One region of the Pseudoalteromonas sp. Z9A5 genome, then DNA from elsewhere that is predicted to be linked to it. Evidence: predicted binding sites of a transcription regulator. Region 1 holds the regulator's gene; the other holds the start of a gene.
The links. Region 1 encodes ArgR, which controls arginine synthesis, uptake and breakdown. Its sites were predicted from a motif close to ANTGAATANNTATTCANT; they were not measured.

Region 1 (10,666 bases):
AAACCGCATTACGAGAACAATCCTTTAAGTTAGTACAAGCAAGCCAATTGATGGGGCTTACACCTAGACAAAGTTTTTTTAGAGTGAGCTTAGTGCTCTCTCGTGGGGCAATTGTAGCGGCTTTAGCGCTAATTAGTATGGAAACGATGGCTGACTTTGCAACGGTAAGCTACTTTGCAGTGAGTACATTAACTACGGCTGTATACGACACGTGGTTTGGGTATTATTCACTAACAGCTGCCGCAAAAATATCAGGCGTTATGCTGCTACTATTATTTTTAGCATTAATGGCAGAGCGTTTTAGTCGTCGCGAGCAAGCGGTATTTGAGCGCCAATCAAGCGTTAATAGTGAATCCCTTTATATATTAAAAGGTAAGTCGGCTTGGCTAGCAACTGCTTTTTGTAGTGTTATTTTGTTTCTTGCTTTTGTGTTGCCCGTGGCAATTCTTTTAGGTTATGCAATTACTTATTTTGACAAAGCATGGAATGTTGAATTTTTTAGCTATGCTTGGCAAAGCTTAAAAGTAGCTGGCATTGTTAGCTTAGTCACAATTTTTTTAAGTATATTGGTTGTGTTTTATCAGCGGGTATCTAAAAGTACTTATCCACTTATACCTGGGCGCTTAGCAAGCACCGGTTATGCGCTTCCTGGTACGGTGCTTGCCATTGCAGTATTACTACCGTTCACATTATTAGAGAACTCTATTAACGTTGCACTAGAGCCTTATAATCTTGATATAGGTTTGTTACTTACGGGCAGTATTATCACTATTATTATTGCTTACGTTGTGCGTTTTTATGCGATTGCACATGGTGCAATCGAATCGAGTTTTTTACGTATTAGCCCATCACTTGATATGGCAAGCCAGTCAATGGGTAAAAGCCAAGGGCAAACGCTTCGCTTAGTGCATTTACCTTTATTACGCCGAGGGTTGCTTACAGCAGCATTGCTTGTATTTATTGAGTGTATGAAAGAGCTACCAGCAGCATTATTACTCAGGCCCTTTGGGTTTGAGAGTTTAGCTACGCATGTATTTCAATATGTAAGTGATGAGCAGTTAGAGCTTGCTTCTGTATCAGCCTTGTTTATCGTTGTTGTTGGGTTTATTCCTTTGTATTTTATTAATCGTTCTATGGAGCAACGTAGCTAAATGAGTAGTTTAATTTTGCAAGGCGTAAGCTATCACTATAATGGCACGCAGGTGCTTCATGGTTTAGATTTAACGGTTGGTAAAGATGAAATTGTGTGTTTACTCGGAGCCAGTGGCTGCGGAAAAACCACGACACTTAAAGCAATCGCTGGTTTAATTGAAGCTAAGCAGGGCAGTGTATTTATAGATGCAAAGCTGGTGAGCGATGGACAAACATTTGTATCGCCAGAGCACCGTAATATAGGAATGATGTTTCAAGATTATGCATTATTTCCTCATTTAACTGTTGCTAATAATATTGCATTTGGGCTAAGTAAAATGAATAAAGCTCAAAAACAGCAACGCGTTGATGAAATGCTTAAACTCGTGCACTTAATTGGTTGTGCCGATAGGTTCCCGCATCAACTTTCTGGTGGTCAACAACAACGTGTTGCGATTGCTCGCGCACTTGCTTACAAACCAAGTTTACTATTACTCGATGAACCTTTTTCAAATGTAGATACGCAAGTACGCTTTGAATTAATTGCTGATATTCGTCGAATTATTAAAACCCAACAAGTATCGGCTGTGTTTGTTACGCATTCAAAAGAGGAGGCATTTGCTTTTTCAGATACGCTTGCCATTATGCATCGGGGTAAAATTGCGCAACAAGGGTCGCCAGAGCAGCTTTTTACATCACCAAGTTCAAAGGAGGTTGCAGAGTTTCTGGGTCAGGGCATATACTTAAGCGCAAATGCATTAACAGCAACTGAATATAAAACGCCATTTGGTGTAGTCGAGTCTGATGTTTTACATAAGCACAAGGCAAGAGTTGGGCAAATATATGTTCGCCCTCATCAAATAGAGCTAATTAGCGACAACACAAGTGATAAACAAAGCGAGCGGGCAGAAATATTAAACAGTCGTTTTATTGGCTCTGCTTATGTTTACACTGTTGTGATTGCAGAACAAGAAATTGAAGTTGCTGCACAATATGGCCAGTCATTTGAGCAAAATGAACAGGTTATAATAAAAATAAAACCTCATACGGTGAATTTCTTCGAATTATAATTAACTTTAATTCGCCGTGTTTATTTGTTTATAAGCTAAGGAATAACAATGGCGCAAGCGCAATCAGGGATTTGTGCTGAAGCAAACTTACACGGTTTGCATTTATTTTTTAATGTATTTGATGGTCAAGATGAGTCTCTGCGCGCAAAACTAAAGCAAGTGAATGCGATTGAAGAAGAATTTAGCGATCAGTTTTCTGAATCAATGTTGTCTTGTATGGTTGCTATTGGTGCGCAGTATTGGCCGCATATTTTACCTGAATATATCCCGAGTGAATTACAAAGCTTTCCAAATATAAATCACAGCGATCACTCTATGAGTGTTCAGCCATGCGATTTATTTGTACAAATACGTTCTGATCGAGAAGACGTTAATCATTTATTTGCGTTGCAAATTTTAAAGCTATTTGCACCTGATGTAGAGTTGGTGGAGCAGATTCGTAACTTTCGTTTTTTGGATGGTCGAGACTTTAACGGTTTTATTTATGGTGGAGATACTGCGCTTGGAAGAAAAAAGCGTGCTACGGCATTAATAAATAAACCAGAGAGTTTTGAAGATCAAGGCAGCTATATCCATGTGCAGCGTTATAAACATGATTTAAGCGTATGGCAGCATTTGTCGTTGAGTGAACAAGAACAAATAATGGGTCGAACACGCCTTGATAATACACTGATTACACCAGCTTTAGAGACCTCTCATGCTGTACGTAACGAGTTAAAAGATGAAAACGGACAACCACTACTATTAAATCAAAGTATGCCTTACGGTGATGTTTACGAGCAGGGAATGTTATCTATAACATGCGCCTCTACAGGCACTGCATTTGAAAAGGTATTAAAAAGCCGTCTTGGGGAAGGAGAGTGCTACGACCATTGGCTTGATTTTACTCAAGCCGATATGGGCTCTGCTTTTTTTGCACCCTCAGTAGGATTTTTAAAGCAGCTTTAAGCTTTTACTTAATTTATTAAACGTTATCAAATAAAAGTCGTACACGCTCCAGTGTTACGTCTATTTCAGATATTTTTGCAGGAGCGATAAATATTGTATCGTCGCCTGCAATTGTACCTAATACACCATCTGCTTTGCCTAATGAATCAAGTAAACGTGCTATTAATTGTGCAGCGCCAGGGCTAGTACGAATAATGATCATCATTTCGTTATGCATAATATCAATAACTAATTGGCGTAACGGGCTCTTTGCTGTTGGTACACCCATTTCGGCAGGTAAACAGTAAACCATTTCTTGTTTTGCATTACGAGTACGTACAGCACCAAATTTACTTAGCATGCGCGATACTTTACTTTGGCTTATATTGTCAAAGCCTTGCTCTTTTAACGCGTCAACTATTTCGCCTTGAGAGCCAAAGTTTTCTTCTTTTAAAAGTGATTTAAATGCTTTTACCAGTGCTTCTTGTTTATCTTGTGGTTGCATAGCCTACATTCATTTTTTGTTATTTATGCTGTAAATTCTACACAATAATGAATAATTATGCAGTAGTTGTTTACTTAACTTGCCAGTTTGAGGTTATTAAATTAATAAGTTTACGACTATGGTCGAAAATATACTTAAAATAAGCAGGATAAATTTGTTTTTAGCTCTTAATTTCTTTATCTTATGTGCCACAAGTATTTCCTACCTCAAATTACGGAGAATTCCAATGAAAGTTACTGTATTAGGTGCTGCGGGCGGTATCGGTCAAGCGTTGTCTTTATTATTAAAAACAGGTTTACCAGCTGGTTCTGAATTATCACTTTATGATGTTGCACCAGTGGTTCCAGGTGTTGCGGTTGACCTTTCTCACATCCCAACAGATGTAAAAGTAGCTGGTTTTGGCGCTGATGAGTTAAATAAAGCGCTTGAAGGTTCTGATATCGTTCTTATCCCAGCGGGTATGCCACGTAAACCAGGTATGGATCGTGCTGATTTATTTAATGTAAATGCTGGCATCATCAAAACTTTAGCAGAAGGCATTGTTGCTAGCTGTCCTAAAGCGTTAGTGGGTATTATTACTAACCCAGTAAACGGCACTGTTCCAATTGTTGCTGAAGTATTTAAAAAAGCAGGTACTTACGACGCTAAACGCGTATTCGGTATTACTACTCTTGATGTGATTCGTTCAGAAGCATTTGTTGCTGAACTTAAAGGCGTTGACGTAGCGACTGTAAAAGTTCCTGTAATCGGTGGTCACTCTGGTACAACTATTCTTCCTTTACTTTCTCAAGTTGAAGGCGTTAGCTTTACTGATGAAGAAGTTGCTGCACTTACTCCACGTATCCAAAATGCGGGTACTGAAGTTGTAAATGCTAAAGCTGGTGGCGGTTCTGCTACATTATCAATGGGTGCTGCTGCTGCACGTTTTTGTATGTCTTTAGTTAAAGGCCTACAAGGTGAAGACGTTGTAGATTACGCTTACGTTGCTGTTGAAAATGGCGATGCAGAATACTTTGCACATCCAGTACGTTTAGGTAAAAACGGCGTAGAAGAAATTCTTTCTTACGGCGAGCTAAGCGCATTTGAAACTAAAGCAAAAAATGACATGCTTGAAACATTGAAAAAAGACATCAAAGAAGGTGTTGATTTCATGGCGTAATAGCCTAAATCAAGTATTAAAAAAGCCTGCATTTGCAGGCTTTTTTATTGTTCGGAGTTTATGCACATAATATAAAGTGTTAAAGCTAGTGGTCGCGATCAACCGCTATGCGAGCAAGGCTTATTAATGCCTGCTTATAATCAGACTCAGCTAAAAAGTCTAAACATGCAATTGCTTTATCTGCTTCAACTTCAGCTTTTTTCATTGTAAATTCAAGTGCATTAGTCTGTTTAAGCGCAGATAAAATATCATCTAAGTGATCCATGCCATTACTATGCTCAATAGCATCACGTATAAGCTGCGTTTGCTGCTCGTTACCATGTTGCATTGCATAAATAAGTGGAAGCGTTGGTTTGCCCTCAGCTAAATCATCACCAATGTTTTTACCTAACTGGTCGGCATCTGCATTGTAATCAAGTACATCATCGACCAATTGAAACGCAGTACCTAAATGCATACCGTATGCATTTAATGCGTTAAGAGTTGCTTGGTCTTGCTCTGTTATAATGGCAGCAAGCCCCGTTGCAGCTTCAAATAATTTAGCTGTTTTTGAGTAAATAACCTGCATATAACTTGCTTCAGTTGTATCAGGGTCATTACAATTCATAAGTTGCAGCACTTCACCTTCAGCAATAATGTTAGTTGCATCGGCTAGTACCTGCATAACTTGCATTTTACCAAGACCAACCATTAGCTGAAATGAGCGAGTGTAAATAAAGTCACCAACTAACACACTTGCCGCGTTACCAAATTCAGCATTTGCTGTGGGGGTGCCTCGTCGCAAATTTGATTCATCTACAACATCGTCGTGTAGTAACGTTGCTGTATGAATAAATTCGACAATAGTTGCGAGCGTTATGTGATCTTTACCCTGATAGCCAAGCGCTTTAGCCGCTAGAATAGCCAGCATTGGGCGTACACGTTTACCACCACTGTTTACAATATATAAGCCTAGTTGGTTAACTAAGGCCACATCTGAGCGCATTTGCGCATGTATAAGTTGATTGACGTCATTCATATCGCTTTTGATTAACGCCTGGATAGCTTGTATATCCATTGATCTCCGAGCCAATTTTTATGTGTGAACGGCGCAGATTGTACAACAAAAAAAGGGCTAGCTCGATATTTTGTGACGATTCGTTGAAAAAACACCTTTAAAGTTCTTAATAGAGGCTTAATTAGCAAAGATACTTGATTAATAGATAATCAAAACCCAGTCGTTATTGAGTTTAATAATTGTACCGCAGCGCTCATATTTAAAAGCATTAATTTATTTCAGTTAACAGCTAAAAAGCCCTTGGCAAAAAGGCTAATTAATATAAAATAGGGGAAATAATGAATTGTCCTCAATGTAGCTACTTTTTATTCTTTTTAATTACAAAACAGGGTTGCTTGTTTTTTAGCATTAGCGTAGACTTCGCGCCCTATCGAAGAATATTTTAGTTGTGCCGATTTGAGGGCACACAGACGGAGTTAATTATGTACGCGGTTTTCCAAAGTGGTGGTAAACAGCATCGTGTGACTGAAGGTCAAACGATTCGTCTTGAAAAATTAGACGTTGAAACTGGTGCGGCAGTTGAATTTGATTCAGTGCTTTTAGTTGCTGATGGTGAGAAGATTGAGATCGGTGTACCGTTCGTAAACGGTGGCAAGATAACAGCTGAGGTTGTTTCACACGGTCGCGGTGAAAAAATTAAAATTGTTAAATTTAGACGCCGTAAAAACTCTCGTAATCAAATGGGCCATCGTCAATGGTTCACTGAAGTTAAAATCACTGGCATTAGCGCTTAATTAGAGGTACTTAGAAATGGCACATAAAAAAGCAGCTGGTAGTACTCGTAACGGTCGCGATTCAGAAAGCAAACGCCTAGGTGTTAAGCGTTTTGGTGGCGAATCAGTTCTAGCGGGTAGCATCATTGTACGTCAGCGTGGAACTCGTTTTCACCCGGGCACAAACGTAGGTATCGGTAAAGACCACACTATCTTCGCAAAAGCAGATGGTAAAGTTCAATTTGAACAGAAAGGTCCTTTAAACCGTAAATACGTAACTATCGTAACTGAGTAATCAGTAAGGTAGTTAAAAAACCCCGCCTTTGCGGGGTTTTTTGTTTTCAGTTCTTTTGCAATATATACCTAAGTATTTTTTCGTTGTGTGCTCTAAAGGCTACTTCGGTATATAATAGTTAAATTAACAAGCCAATCCCTAAAGTGAGTAATCATGAAGTTTGTAGATGAAGTAGAAATTCGCGCAGAAGCTGGTGACGGTGGCAGCGGCATCGTGTCTTTCCGTCGTGAAAAATATGTTCCAGATGGTGGACCTGATGGCGGTGACGGTGGAGACGGTGGTAGTGTTTATCTACAAGCTGATGAAAACTTAAATACCCTTATCGATTATCAATTTGAACGCTTTCACAGAGCTGAACGTGGTACAAATGGTCGTAGTCGTAACTGTACTGGCAGAAAGGCTGATGACTTATTTGTTATGGTACCGGTTGGTACACGTATCATGGATGTTGAAACACAAGAAGGGCTTGGCGATTTAACTCAACATGGTCAAAGAATTTTAGTTGCAAAGGGTGGTTTCCACGGCTTAGGGAATGCGCGTTTTAAATCAAGCACTAACCGAGCACCTCGTCAAAAAACGTTGGGTACACCAGGTGAAGTACGTAACCTTAAGCTTGAGCTACTTTTATTAGCTGATGTAGGCTTGCTAGGCTTGCCAAATGCGGGTAAATCTACATTTATACGTAGCGTATCTGCAGCTAGACCTAAAGTTGCAGACTACCCGTTTACTACGCTTATACCTAACCTAGGTGTAGTGCGTCCTGAAGCTAATAAATCATTCGTTATTGCCGATATTCCAGGCTTAATCGAAGGAGCTTCTGACGGTGCTGGCTTAGGAATACAATTCTTAAAGCATCTAGAGCGCTGTCGTGTGTTATTACACATAATCGATCTAATGCCAGCTGATGGTTCAAACCCTATTGATAATGCGTTTGCTATTATTAATGAGTTACATCAGTACAGCCCTAAATTAGCTGAGAAGCCGCGTTGGTTGGTATTTAATAAAATAGATTTATTACCGGAAGACGAAGCAAAAGCTCTATGTGAAAAAATTGCAGAAGAGCTAGGCGAAACTGAAAATATTTATAGCATCTCAGCTATTAATAAACTTAATACTCAGCCTTTAATTCACAACATTATGACGCTGCTAGATAGCATGCCGAAAGAGAAGTTTGCTGAAATTGAAGACGAAGAAGTTGAGTTTAAGTGGGACTCTTATCATAAAAAAGCCACTAAAGGCGACGATGATGATTGGGACGACTGGGATGAAAGTGATTACGACGTAGAAGTAGTCTACGAGCGTTAATTATAATTGATTATATAAAAGGAGCTTATGCTCCTTTTTCTTTGTTTGGTAATAAAGTATTAGGTATTTAGTGTGATAATTTCAATGATCGCCGCTATGGCAAATAACCGTGTAATTGGTCTAGATAATAAAATGCCTTGGCATTTACCTGCCGATCTTCAGCATTTTAAAAAAGTGACTACGGGTAAACCTGTAATCATGGGGCGTAAGACATTTGAGTCTATTGGTCGTCCTTTACCAGGTCGACGTAATATTATTATTACTCGAAATAGCGAATATCAAGCTGTAGGTATTGAGGCTGTAATAACGCCGGAGGCTGCATTAGAGCTGGTTTGTGATGTTGAAGAAGTTATGATAATTGGTGGTGGAAATATCTATCAGCAATTTTTAGAACGCACAGATCGTTTATATTTAACCTTTATTGATTTAGACGTTAAAGGTGACACTCAGTTTCCAGATTATCAAAAAGTAGCTAATTGGGAAGTGAAAAGTGAAGAAAGTAAACAGCCTGATGATAAAAATAAACATAGTTATAAATTCGTAACTTTATATAAAAACCGATAACATTATTGCGAAAACCTTAGTAGATTGGTACAATATTAACCAATCAATATAAGAATAAAGTACCAGGAAGGGTTTTCAATGTTTAAATTACCAAAGCTAGTTGTTATTGCTGCTATAACAGCCGGTTCATTTGTTTATACAGCACCTGCAAATGCAGATGATCAATTAGCTGTATCTATTTGTGAGTATATTGCAGCGGACGACAAAAACCGTTTACGCAGTAAACTTAAAAGTTCTCGTGTAAAAATTCGTAATATATACGATGCGGTCGAATGTAATGGTAATAACTTATTACGCCATGCTGTTGCAAGTAGCGCAGTAGATACAGGTGAGTACATTGTTAAAAACTTATCTAAAAGCTCATTAGCAGATGGCGCAGACATAGCCTGGGCTGAGAGTAGCTATGCTAGCTCACCTCTTATTGCAGTAATTAAAGAACGCGCTGGTTTATAAGCCTTACTTTAATTATTGAAAAGCCGCATTTATTGCGGCTTTTTTGTGTTCAATAAATATGAGCATAATAAAAAATTAATTTGAAAATTAAAAAAGCCGTATTGAGATAATCACAATACGGCTTTTTTGTTCGAGTTAAAATTTACTGCTAATCCATATAAATAATTAAATCGATTATATATTTATGTGGGTTAGTATAAATTAAACTTTAAATGCATCTACAGACAAGCGAAGTTCTTCCGCTAGCTTTGCGACCTCAGAGCTAGATATATTTGTTTGGCTTGCACCTTCAGCTGTTTGTTCGGCAATAGCTACAATTGACTCAAGACGTTCACTTATTTCTTGTGCTACTTGTTGCTGCTCTTGTGCTGCTGTTGAGATTTGCTCGCTTACATCGTGCGCTTGCGATACAGCAAACGTAATAGAGTCAAGCGCAGTGCTCGCTAAGTCAGTTTGCTCCACACATGATACTGCGCGTTGCTTTCCTTTACTCATTGCCGTTACAGCCGCTTCTGCGCCTGTTTGTAGTGACTCAATCATTGATTGTATCTCTTGAGTAGACTCTTGCGTTTTACTTGCTAGAGATCGTACTTCGTCGGCTACAACAGCAAAGCCTCGACCATATTCACCAGCACGCGCTGCTTCAATTGCTGCATTAAGTGCCAGTAAGTTAGTTTGGTCAGCGATACCGCGTATTACATCTAATATGCTGCCAATAGATGCACTATCTTGATGTAATTTATTAATTACTTGTGATGCGTCATCTACTTCTCGAGCGAGTTGTTCAATAGTCGATTTATTGTTATTAGAAATACCTTTTACACGTTCAGCTTCTTTGTCCGCATTTTTGATTTCGCTTAACGCTTGTTGCGCACTATTACTTACTGTTTGTGAGGTACTGCTCATTTCAGTTGTTGCTGTGGCAGCTTGTTCTACTTGTGCTTGTTGGTTTCTTATTGCTTGGCTTGATTCAGCTGTAATTGCAGATGTTTCTTCTGATGCAGCAGCAAGTTGAGTTGAACGAGAAATAATACCTTTAATTAAGCTACGTAAGCTGTCTATTAATGTATTGCAACTTTTAGATAATTCACCAAACTCATCTTTGGCGGTGTCATCTAATCTCTGAGTCATATCACCGCTGGCAACAATATCCAAAATTCGGTTAACTTCTGCAAGGGGTTTTGTAATACGGCTAACCGTAATAATAGCGATTGCTATAGCTAAAAGTGTTGCAATAACCATCCCAACCCATGTCCATAAGTTGGCTGAATCTACATCACTTCGTACACCTTGCTGAAGTTTAAATGCTTCATTGCTGGCTTGCTTAACTAGTTCATCTATTTGATTTAAAGCCATTCTAGTAGCTTGTTCAGATTGCGCTAATTCTTTTTCGGTAAGCTCTATAGCGTCAATTAAACGTTTTTTATTTGCAGATAAGCCATTATTACCTTTTATATTGTTCTCTAGTGTATCCACATACTCTTTTA
Region 2 (10,666 bases), on a different contig from region 1:
CTTGATTTAAGTATTTTAAATCAGTGAAGTGCGCTTCAAAAAAAGCAAGTTTAAGCTGCGTTTGCTTACCTTCTTCACGTGCCCACATTAATAAACGATGCAAATCAAAGCTGTTGATCATGATACGTTTGCCATCAAAATTAAAGGTAAACCCTGCACGTTGACCTGCTTCGAACATGTTTTTACGATTTTCGTCGCCTTGTTCTTCACTTAGGTTGTACTTTTGCATTAAGTGTTCGTTTAAGTCTTGACCTTCAATTGGCATATCTGGGTTTAGTTCAAAAGGATGCCACGTAATATCTGCGCTCATCTCGTCTTTAAGTTGGTCTAGTGCAGTTTCTAGGTTTTTATAACCCACTACACACCAAGGGCACATTACATCTGAAACGATATCAATTTTAAAGTTTTTCATATTTATCCTTTTGAGGATTGCTTATAACTAAGTATAAAAAAGGATATTGGGATTAATTTAGCTTTATCAATCCTAAATACCAACGTGCAGTAACACTTTATCATTTTGAGTGGCCAAACCAGATGCTAGCTGCGTTAAAAATCTCTCATTTGGAACAACTAAATAACGAAATTTTTGCCTTACTATCGACAAGGTTTTCCTTCCTCAAAATAGATCACTTAGTTAAGCACGTTGGTATAAACTAAAAAGAGCAGCTATACAGCTGCTCTTTTGAAGGTATTCAGTTTAAGCGTTAAGCCCAAATGGGTCGTCAATACTGTAACTTGGCTCTGTAAACCAATGAGGGCCGGTGTCGGTCATGTAAAAATGATCCTCTAGGCGCACGCCAAATTCATCGGGTATAACTAACATTGGCTCGTTACTAAAGCACATGCCTGTGGCAAGTGGGGTTTTATCACCGCCAACTAGGTATGGCCATTCATGAATGTCTAGCCCAATGCCGTGACCAGTTCGATGCGGGCAACCTGGCGTTTGGTACTGCGGTCCTAGCCCTTGCGCCGCTAAATAGTTACGTGCGCCAGCATCTACGTCTTCGCAGGTGGCACCGATTTTAGCTACGTTAAATGCCGCCATTTGCGCTGCTTTTTCATGATCCCAAAACATTCGTTGGCGTATGGTTGGTTCGCCAAATACATAGGTACGGGTTATGTCTGATAGGTAATCGTGTACTTTACAGCCGGTATCTATTAATACCATATCGCCTTTTTTAAGTACTTGGGCGTCTTTAACACCGTGCGGAAAAGACGTTGCAACACCAAACAATACAATACAAAAATAGTTACCTGGTGCGCCTACCTTTTGGTGTGCTTGTTTAATAAAGGCTTCTACTTCGGTGGTCGTTATTCCCTCGTAAAGCATGCTTGCTGTGGCTTGATGTACGGCTAAGGTCATATCCATTGCGCGCTGCATTAAGCTAAGCTCGTGAACAGATTTATGCATGCGGCAATGCGCCGTTACAGGCTGTGCATTGATGAGTGTTAAACCCGTTTGCGCTTTATTAATGCCGTCGAATATAAAAAATTGCGCGCTTTCATCAATGCCAATAGTTGCGTTTTCATTAATGTTTAGTTTTTTTAGTACTTCAACAAAAAGTGCATAAGGGTTTTCGTGCTCTTGCCACCCGTGAATAGGACCATCTATAACTTTAAACCCGTTTAAAGAGCCAATTTCGAAATAAGGCGCAATGTATTGTACTTCACCAAGGGCGGGTAATATTGCGCCAACCATGCGCTCGCTCGCGTACCATTTCATACCTGTAAAGTAGGTTAGGTTGGTGCCAGCGTTTAAATAAATTGCATCAATATTGTTTGCTAACATATAAGCTTGCGCCTTTGCTATGCGCTCTAAATGTTCGTCAGCAGCAATAGGGGTCAGCGTTAGCGTCATATTACTTAAGCTTGCCAACGCTTGTTCGCTTGATTGTGTACCTATACCTATAGTGGTCATGTTTTTCTCCTTGGATTTTTAGCTAGTGTGATTAATACCAAGGTAAAATTCAATGTTATGCGATAAAAGGATGCAATTACTTGCAGCTTTAAACACATAACATTCACTTTTTAGCATAAGGTAAGCGAGTTAGTTTGTTACTTGTGTGATAGCTATCAAGCCCGGTTACTGCGACTGTTTCTATTGCTTGTAAATCTAGGAAACCATCGCTTTGCAGTGCTTCTTTATCAACAAAAACATCCATAATTTCGCCAATAACGAGCTCAGTCCCATTGATGGCTAAATGCTGGTTTTCTACAAATTTAACCGAGTACTTTAAGCGGCTTTCTTTTACAAAAGGCGCTGCAAAGTCGTTTAAGTATTCAGGTGTTAAGCCTGTAGCATCAAACTCAGACTCTTCTTTATCGTAACGAGCTGAGGTTTGATGAGCTTGCTTGTAAATCGACTTATTAACTTGGTTAATAGTGTAGGTGCCCGTTTGTAAAATATTTTCAAACGTATGACGCGGCACCCTATGAGGGCGTATTATCATTGCAACTAACGGTGGGTTAGCCCCAAGATGAATAACAGAGCTTACAATCGATAAGTTGGTATTGCCGAGTAAATCTTGCGTGCCAATTAAATTAGCGCTTTTAAAACCCGAAAGCGAGTTGATTAAGTGTGTACGGGTATGTTTTTCAAGTGCGTCTATACGCGCTTTAGTAAAATGCATTAAAAATCCTTACCACGGTATGGTTGAGCCTTGCCAATCTAAGTAAGCAGGTTCACCGTTTAGTTTTAAATCAGGGTTATTGTTTGTTAATTCAAAAAGTTGACCAGCTACAAATTCAGGTGTAAATAATTTACCTTCAGGTACATTTTTTTGAAAGGGCTTTGAAAGTGCTGTATCGGTAGTGCCAGGATGAAACAAAATGAGTTTGGTATTTTTAGCACGACGAGCAAGCTCTATAGCCGCCGTTTTAAATAGCATGTTAAGCGCCGCTTTAGATGCGCGGTAAGTATACCAACCACCTAATTTGTTGTCGTTTATGCTGCCTACGCGCGCACTTAATGCTGTAATAGTACACTGCGTTTTGTGGGTTAATAGCGGCAATACGCTCTGTAAACACAATAATGGCGTGAGTGTATTAGCATTTAGTAACTCGTTAAAATAATCAGCGTTTAAATCTTCTAACTTCTTTTCGGGCATGTGCTGAGTATTATGCAATTTACCGTTAAACATAATAACTTGATGTAAATCAGCTTGCTGTTGCTTAAGACTAGATGTGAGCTGAGCCAAGCTATTTGCTGAGTAGTCGGTGTTAAAGTGCTCAGTGTTAGGTGTGTTATTTATTGCAGGTTCATCTGTTTTTGAGCTAACACAGATAATTTTAAAATTGGCTGCATGATTATTCAAATGTTTAACATAGGCTTTTGCAATAGTGCTACTAGCGCCAAATAAAACAATGGTTTTCATTTTCTACCCTTAGTTTTTAAACTGCATTGCCCATTAGAACACGTTGTGTTCGGCATTAAAATTTTGCTAAAAGAGTGTCTATATTTAGCAAATAGCAAGTATCCGCAGTCAGCGAAAAAGCTAATTATTGGCAAGCGAAAAATTTTCAACCAGCCGTGTTTACCTACTACTTTCCATGCTTCGTAAGTTACATCTAGCCCGTAAATCATTTCACCTGATTGCTTTTGAGCTTGCAGGTAAGTCATCGCTTGGTCTTTATCAATATACGAATATCGCTCACTAAAATCGCTAGCGTTAAGATCTTCAAGCGTAATTAAGTTTTTGGTATCAGCGTGTTTTAGTTGGTTCATTTCGGTACTGCATAGTGGGCAATTGCCATCGTAAAAAATGATCATATAATTGCTTTGTGATTATTTTATATATGCTTTTTTACGGACAAGGTTTGCAAATCGATCTATTAAATTTGTTCTCATAATGATATTAATAGTGTCCTACGAAAAAATGGAGATTGATAAATGAGTGAACAATACGCCGCCTTGCGAGGTAATGTAAATTTACTAGGGCAACTACTAGGACAAACAATTAAAGATGCCCAAGGTCAAGCGATTTTAGATAAAGTGGAAGAAATTCGTGCTTTATCAAAATCATCTCGCAGTGGTAACGAAGACGACAGACAAGCGCTAATAGAAGTATTACATGCGCTTAGTGATGAAGAGCTTTTACCGGTTGCCCGTTCATTTAATCATTTTTTAAACCTTGCTAATGTAGCAGAGCAATTTCATACCGTTTCGCGTTTTAATGACGTTGGCCTTGGTCAACAAAATCCTCTCACTCAAACATTAAAAACGTTAGCTTCAAAAGCAGAACAAGGCCAGTTAGACAGTAATCATTTGGCCGAAACACTCTCAAAACTCCACATAAATTTAGTATTAACCGCTCACCCAACCGAGGTGACGCGCCGTACTATTATTAATAAACACGTTGAACTAAGTGATTGCTTAGCCTCATTAGAGCGAAAAGATAACTTGCCGTTAGAGCGGGATACTATTTTAAATCGTATTGAACAGCTTATTAGTCAGGCTTGGCATACCGATGATATTCGTCGCTCTCGCCCAACGCCAGTTGATGAAGCTAAATGGGGTTACGCAGTAATTGAAAACAGCCTGTGGCATGCGGTACCGCGTTTTTTACGTGAATTTTCAGCCAATGTTAAAGACCAGTTAAGCTTAGAGTTACCAATAGATTACAGCCCGATTGAGTTTACATCTTGGATGGGTGGGGACCGTGATGGTAATCCGTTTGTAACATCGCAGGTTACAACAGAGGTGCTTGATCATGGTCGTTGGATGGCACTTAATTTATACATTCAAGACTTAAAAACGTTGTGCGCTGAATTATCTATGTCAGATGCCAGTGATGAGCTTATTGAGCTTGCAGGGCAAGAGTTTGAACCATACAGAGCAGTAATCAAAAAGCTTAAAAATCAGGTTGCTGAAACAGTGGCTCATCTTGGCGCTAAAATTAAAAATAAGCGCAGCGATTCACAGGACTTAATTACTAATATTAATCAGCTTAAACATCCGGTTGAGGTGTGCTACCGCTCGTTATTAAAGTGTAATATGAAAGTAGTTGCAGATGGCTTATTACTTGATTTACTGCACCGTATTAATAGCTTTGGTTTGCGTTTAGCTAAACTTGATGTGCGCCAGGATTCGTCTCGCCACGGCGATGTGTTTTCAGAACTGACTCGTTACTTAGGTTTAGGCGACTACAACCAATGGCAAGAGCAAGACAAACAAGCATTTTTACTTGCAGAGCTTAACTCGCGCAGACCGCTTATTCCAAAACATTGGCAACCAAGCCCAGATGTACAAGAAGTACTTGATACCTTTGATGTAATTGCCAAGCAAGACGAAGCAACATTTGGTTTGTATATTATTTCGATGGCGCGAACAGCTTCAGACATCTTAGCAGTACAACTATTGCTAAAAGAAAGCGGCTGTAGTTTTGATTTACCCGTAGCGCCGTTGTTTGAAACGCTTGACGATTTAAACGCAGGGAGTGATGTAATTACCACGCTGCTTGATAATGTTTGGTATCGCGGGCACATTAAAAATACCCAAAACGTAATGATTGGTTACTCGGATTCAGCTAAAGATGCCGGCATGATGGCAGCAGGTTGGGCGCAGTACGAAGCAATGGATAAACTAGTACAGCTTGCTGATGCACGCGGTATTGAGCTTGTTTTATTCCACGGACGTGGTGGTACAGTAGGGCGTGGCGGTGCACCCGCTGCACAAGCGCTGCATTCACAACCACCAGGCTCATTAAAAGGTGGTTTGCGTGTAACCGAGCAAGGCGAGATGATTCGCTTTAAATTTGGTTTACCCGATGTAGCACTGCAAAGCTTAAATATTTATGCAGGCGCAGTACTGCAAAGTAACTTATTACCGCCGCCGGAGCCAAAACCAGAATGGCGCGAAGTAATGAAGCTAATAAGTGAGGAGTCGTGTGAGCATTACCGTAATGTAGTTCGCCATGATGAAAACTTTGTACCTTACTTTAGAATGGCAACACCTGAGCTTGAACTGTCTAAGTTGCCGCTTGGCTCTCGCCCTGCAAAACGTAATCCTAATGGTGGCGTTGAAAGTTTACGTGCTATTCCATGGATTTTTGCTTGGAGCCAAAACCGTTTAATGCTTCCAGCATGGTTAGGTGCGTTAACAGGCTTAAAAGCTGCGCTTAATAAGTACGGTGCAGAAACCCTAAACGAAATGAGCTTACAATGGCCGTTCTTTAGATCGCGCTTAGAAATGCTAGAAATGGTATTTAGTAAAGCCGATTGCTGGTTGAGTGAGCATTACGACAATGCGCTAGTGGAAGATATGTACAAACCACTGGGTGTAACACTTCGTAAAGAGCTTCAAGAAGCCATTAGCTTAGTGCAATCACTTAGCCCGCAAAAAAGCCTCTTAGCCGAACAGCCTTGGATTAAAGAGTCGATTAGTTTACGTAACCCGTACACCGATCCACTTAATTTATTACAAGTTGAGCTTTTACGCCGTGCTCGCTCAGAGGAAAAACGCAACGAAGGTGACATTGATAATGCATTAATGATCACAATGACAGGTATTGCAGCAGGCATGCGTAATACCGGCTAACATGTTATTTTATTAGGTATACCAGTTAAAATTAAAGGGAGCACGCGATGTGCTCCCTTTTTTGCGTTTAATAACCTAGCAATTAGCGGCTTAACCTTTTAAACTACTTAGCCATTGAATAATGAAAAAATGTTATGGCTTCAGCAACTTTTACTGTACAGCAAGATACAGCACTTACAAATTCGCACATCACATTAAACGTAGCGCAAACAGCGTCATTACGTAGTCAATTAAAATCACAATGTGGCATATTAAATTCTAATAATATTAAACAGTTATGCACGCAGCTTAATGTATCTGATGATGCATTATTACAAGGTTTAGTGCCTTTAGCTTCTGAGTTTGCTGTTGCACCGGTATCGCATTTTCATGTGGGTGCAATTGTTAAAGCGCTTGATGAAAAAGGCGAGGTAAACTTTTACTTTGGTGCAAATGTAGAATTTAACCAGCAAGCGTTGAGTTTAGTCGTTCATGCAGAGCAATCGGCAATAAATAACGCATGGTTAAACGGCGCTAAAAAAATAGTTAAAATAGCGATTAGCGATGCACCGTGTGGGTATTGCCGCCAGTTTATGAACGAACTAGCCGATGCAAAAGAGTTTGATATTTTACTTCCTGGTCAGCAATTTAAACTCGCTGAGCTACTGCCGCATTCATTTGGTCCTACCGATTTAGGTAACGAATTTAGCTTATTTAACCCAAAACCACAGCAAGCTAAATTTAGTGTTGATGATGTTGATGAAGCACTTGCGCGTTTTGCTCTTAATGCTTATGCGCCTTACAGCCAAAACTTTAGCGCCGTAAAAATAAGTACATTTGGTGATGGTGATTTTTACGGAAGTTACGCCGAAAATGCAGCTTACAGCCCAAGTTTATCGCCGTTACAAAGTGCACTAAGTCAGTTCTTTTTAGCTGGGCTTAGCTTTAACGAAAGCACGGTGAAGGGAATAACATTGTTAGAAACTGCAGGTCGAGAAAATCAGTCGCAAGTAGCAAAAGCTGTGCTTGCCAGTTTTACGCATTTACCAGCACTTAAAGTAATTAGCGCACCACTTAAATAGTGGCTCGCATACAATAAAGCACAGCCAGAGCTGTGCTTTATTAAAACGTGCCATTTTATCGCATTAAATAACTCACTAACTGCGTTAAAAATTATTCATATAAGACAACTATACTTCATAATTTTTGCCTTGTTACTGAGCCATTTTCTTATCGTTATAATAGCCTACTAATTAATATAACCTATATTAATCAAGTAATACTTTAGCTGCTTCTAATACGACTGCTACAGATTTACGTTCAATTTCACCGTGGTCAACATTTGGTATTTCTTGGCGAGTACGGTTAACAAGTACGCCTGCTACACATGCAGCTTGTAAACCAAGGGCTGCACACATAGTAAATAATGTTGCTGATTCCATTTCGTAGTTCATCACGCCCAGTTTTTGCCACTCTTCGCAGCTACCTTGTAGTGATTTAGGAACGTAACCAGAATGCGTATCGTAACGCTCTTGCCCTGGGTAGAATGTGTCGCTTGATGCAGTAATACCAATATGGAAATCGATATTTAAGTTTTTACATGCTTGTACCATAGCTTGTGTTGCATAAAAGTCAGACACAGCAGGGTAGCTAAGCGGTGCAAAATGTTGGCTAGCACCGTCTAAACGTACAGACGCTTGGCTAATTAAAATTTCGCCTTCGTTGATATGTGGCTGAATTGCACCTGTTGTACCAATACGTAAAAATTTACGCACGCCAAGTTGTGCTAATTCTTCTACTGCAATCGACGTAGATGGACCACCAATACCCGTAGAACAAACAACCACAGAATGGCCGTTTAGTTGACCTAAGTAAACATGAAACTCACGAGTTTGAGCAAGGCAGGTTGGATTGTCTAGGAATTGTGAAATGCGTGCAGCACGATCTGGGTCACCTGGTACAATCGCAAGTTTTGCACCTTTAAGATCGTCAATACATAGTCCTAAGTGAAATACCTTTTCCATAGCTAAGCCTTATTATAATAAATTGTGTCAATCTAGCATCATTGCTAGAAACGTTTACTAAGTACAGGACGATTGTCCGTTTTACCTTAACTCCTCCAATTAAGACTTAATAATGTTATGTGCCAATTTGATTTATTCATCAACTATGAATATTCAACCAAGTACTTATATACCCAGCACAAACGCACTGTTGACTTGTTCAAGTAGACATAATAAGTATCACTCAAGCGCGTAACTACAATTAAATAGTTGATTGCCTAATGCTATTAATTTCAATTAAATTCAACCACTTACATCGAACTTGGTTGCTTCAGAGCTAAAGTGTTTATTTACTTTAGGCACTGATTTATTTAGCAAAGTAAATTTTATTTGAAGTTTAGGCATTTTTAGTAATTTTGCATAACTAATCAAAATTAATTAGCTACGTACAGAATAAAAAACGAAAGGGTTTATTATGAGCACACAATTTGAAGCATTTAAAAACAAAGTTGAGCACTGTTTGTGCGCACCAGGTGATGGCGTATACACAGTAAACACTGCAAAAGAGCGCAAAGCCGCACTGCGTAATAAACTTTATGGGCAAACTGAAAACGTTGATAACTTATGGCGAGAGTCTTTAAATGAATTACCAAATTCGCCACATAAAGCGGTAATGCTAGGTATTAGCTCTGATTGTGGCGGTGGTATTTTACGCGGCGCAAATTGGGGGCCATTGTTTGTGCGCTCAGCATTAATTGATCAGCAACCGCAGTGCCATTCGTTTGATTTAGGTGATGTACGTGTAATTCCGCATTTACTTCATGATAAATACCTAAATGATGCAACCATTTCTAATTGCCAAAAAGCCCTATACGGGAGCGAAGATAACGACTATTACGTAAGTCCGTTATCAATCACTGAGGATGTATGCGACAGTTTTTACGCAACATTTAAAGATAAAGGGATATTTGGCATTGGTGGCGATCACTCAATAAGTTACCCACTTACTAAAGCGTACTTAAAAGCAAAACGTGAGCAGGGCAAACGCACCGCTATTATTCACTTTGATGCCCATACCGATTTACTTGTTGAGCGCTTGGGCATTGATTTATGTTTTGGCTCTTGGTGTACACATATTTTAGAATTTTTACCGGCACCACATCATTTAATTCAATTTGGTATACGCTCAAGTGGTAAGCCTAAAGCGCACTGGGAAAGTACCTTTGGCGTTAAGCAACATTGGGCTGCTGATATTATTGAGCGTGGCGCAGCAGCGGTTGCTGCCGATGCTATTGCGCAATTAAAGGCTGATAACGTAGATGAAGTATACGTAAGCTTTGATATTGATGCGCTTGATGCAGAGTTTGCATCTGCCACCGGTACGCCAGAGCATAACGGTTTAACACCACAGCATGCGCTTGATATTTTATCAGCCATTGCAGATGAGTTCCCGATTACGGGTGCGGATATGATGGAAATAGCGCCATTTACCGACAGCTCTTTAGTTGGTCAGTCAAGCTCTGAAACAACACTTAGAGAAGGGGCAAAAATTTCAGCCTTTTTGATTAATGCAATGAACAAGTAATAATCTTAATTTAGCTAATTAAGTAATCTAGTCCTATCTACGTATATGGCTAGATTTATATTGCAAGAACTGGCAGTTAACCTGCTCTAAGCTATATTTAGCGTATACCTAGTATAAGCATTTAAAGGTTTCGTTGAATGAAGGTTTTATTATTTTTTTTATGCATCTTAAATATTAGTGTTAGTGCAACAGAAATAACATTGGTGACTGAAGTTTTCCCTGATTTACAGTATATAAATAAAGATAATCAACTAGTCGGTAGCTCAATCGACAAAGTAAATAAAGCACTTGATGGCTCAGGTATTGATTACACTATTTTAGTTCATAATTGGACCGTGTCTTATAATGCTGTACTACGTGACAAGTACACCTGTATTTTTTCTATGGTTAGACTGCCAAACAGAGAAAAAAAGTTTACCTGGATAGCTGAACTCGAACCTTTTGACTCTGCTATTTATGCCCTAAAATCTCGCAGTATAAAACTAAATACTTTAAACGATGCTAAACGCTATAAAACAGCCGTACTTAGAGAAAACTTTAGCCATCACTATTTAGTTGAGCGAG

Region 2: a site for ArgR is predicted at 8,933-8,950, ahead of GQR56_RS17680 (arginase family protein). Genes of this name have one in related genera too.

What each region holds. Positions count from the first base shown of each region.
Region 1 covers NZ_WTLC01000001.1:149,285-159,950, forward strand. The annotation lists gene GQR56_RS00685 (iron ABC transporter permease) at 1-1,151, shown strand, start outside; gene GQR56_RS00690 (ABC transporter ATP-binding protein) at 1,152-2,201, shown strand; gene GQR56_RS00695 (Dyp-type peroxidase) at 2,250-3,149, shown strand; gene argR (transcriptional regulator ArgR) at 3,166-3,633, opposite strand; gene mdh (malate dehydrogenase) at 3,860-4,792, shown strand; gene ispB (octaprenyl diphosphate synthase) at 4,878-5,849, opposite strand; gene rplU (50S ribosomal protein L21) at 6,272-6,583, shown strand; gene rpmA (50S ribosomal protein L27) at 6,600-6,857, shown strand; gene cgtA (Obg family GTPase CgtA) at 7,011-8,162, shown strand; gene folA (type 3 dihydrofolate reductase) at 8,235-8,726, shown strand; gene GQR56_RS00735 (DUF3718 domain-containing protein) at 8,805-9,179, shown strand; gene GQR56_RS00740 (methyl-accepting chemotaxis protein) at 9,381-10,666, opposite strand, start outside.
Region 2 covers NZ_WTLC01000042.1:17,027-27,692, reverse strand. The annotation lists gene GQR56_RS17720 (DsbA family oxidoreductase) at 1-412, opposite strand, end outside; gene GQR56_RS17715 (Xaa-Pro peptidase family protein) at 698-1,918, opposite strand; gene GQR56_RS17710 (flavin reductase) at 2,022-2,630, opposite strand; gene GQR56_RS17705 (SDR family oxidoreductase) at 2,640-3,374, opposite strand; gene GQR56_RS17700 (DUF393 domain-containing protein) at 3,371-3,769, opposite strand; gene ppc (phosphoenolpyruvate carboxylase) at 3,890-6,535, shown strand; gene cdd (cytidine deaminase) at 6,670-7,596, shown strand; gene udp (uridine phosphorylase) at 7,783-8,538, opposite strand; gene GQR56_RS17680 (arginase family protein) at 8,993-10,102, shown strand; gene GQR56_RS17675 (transporter substrate-binding domain-containing protein) at 10,240-10,666, shown strand, end outside.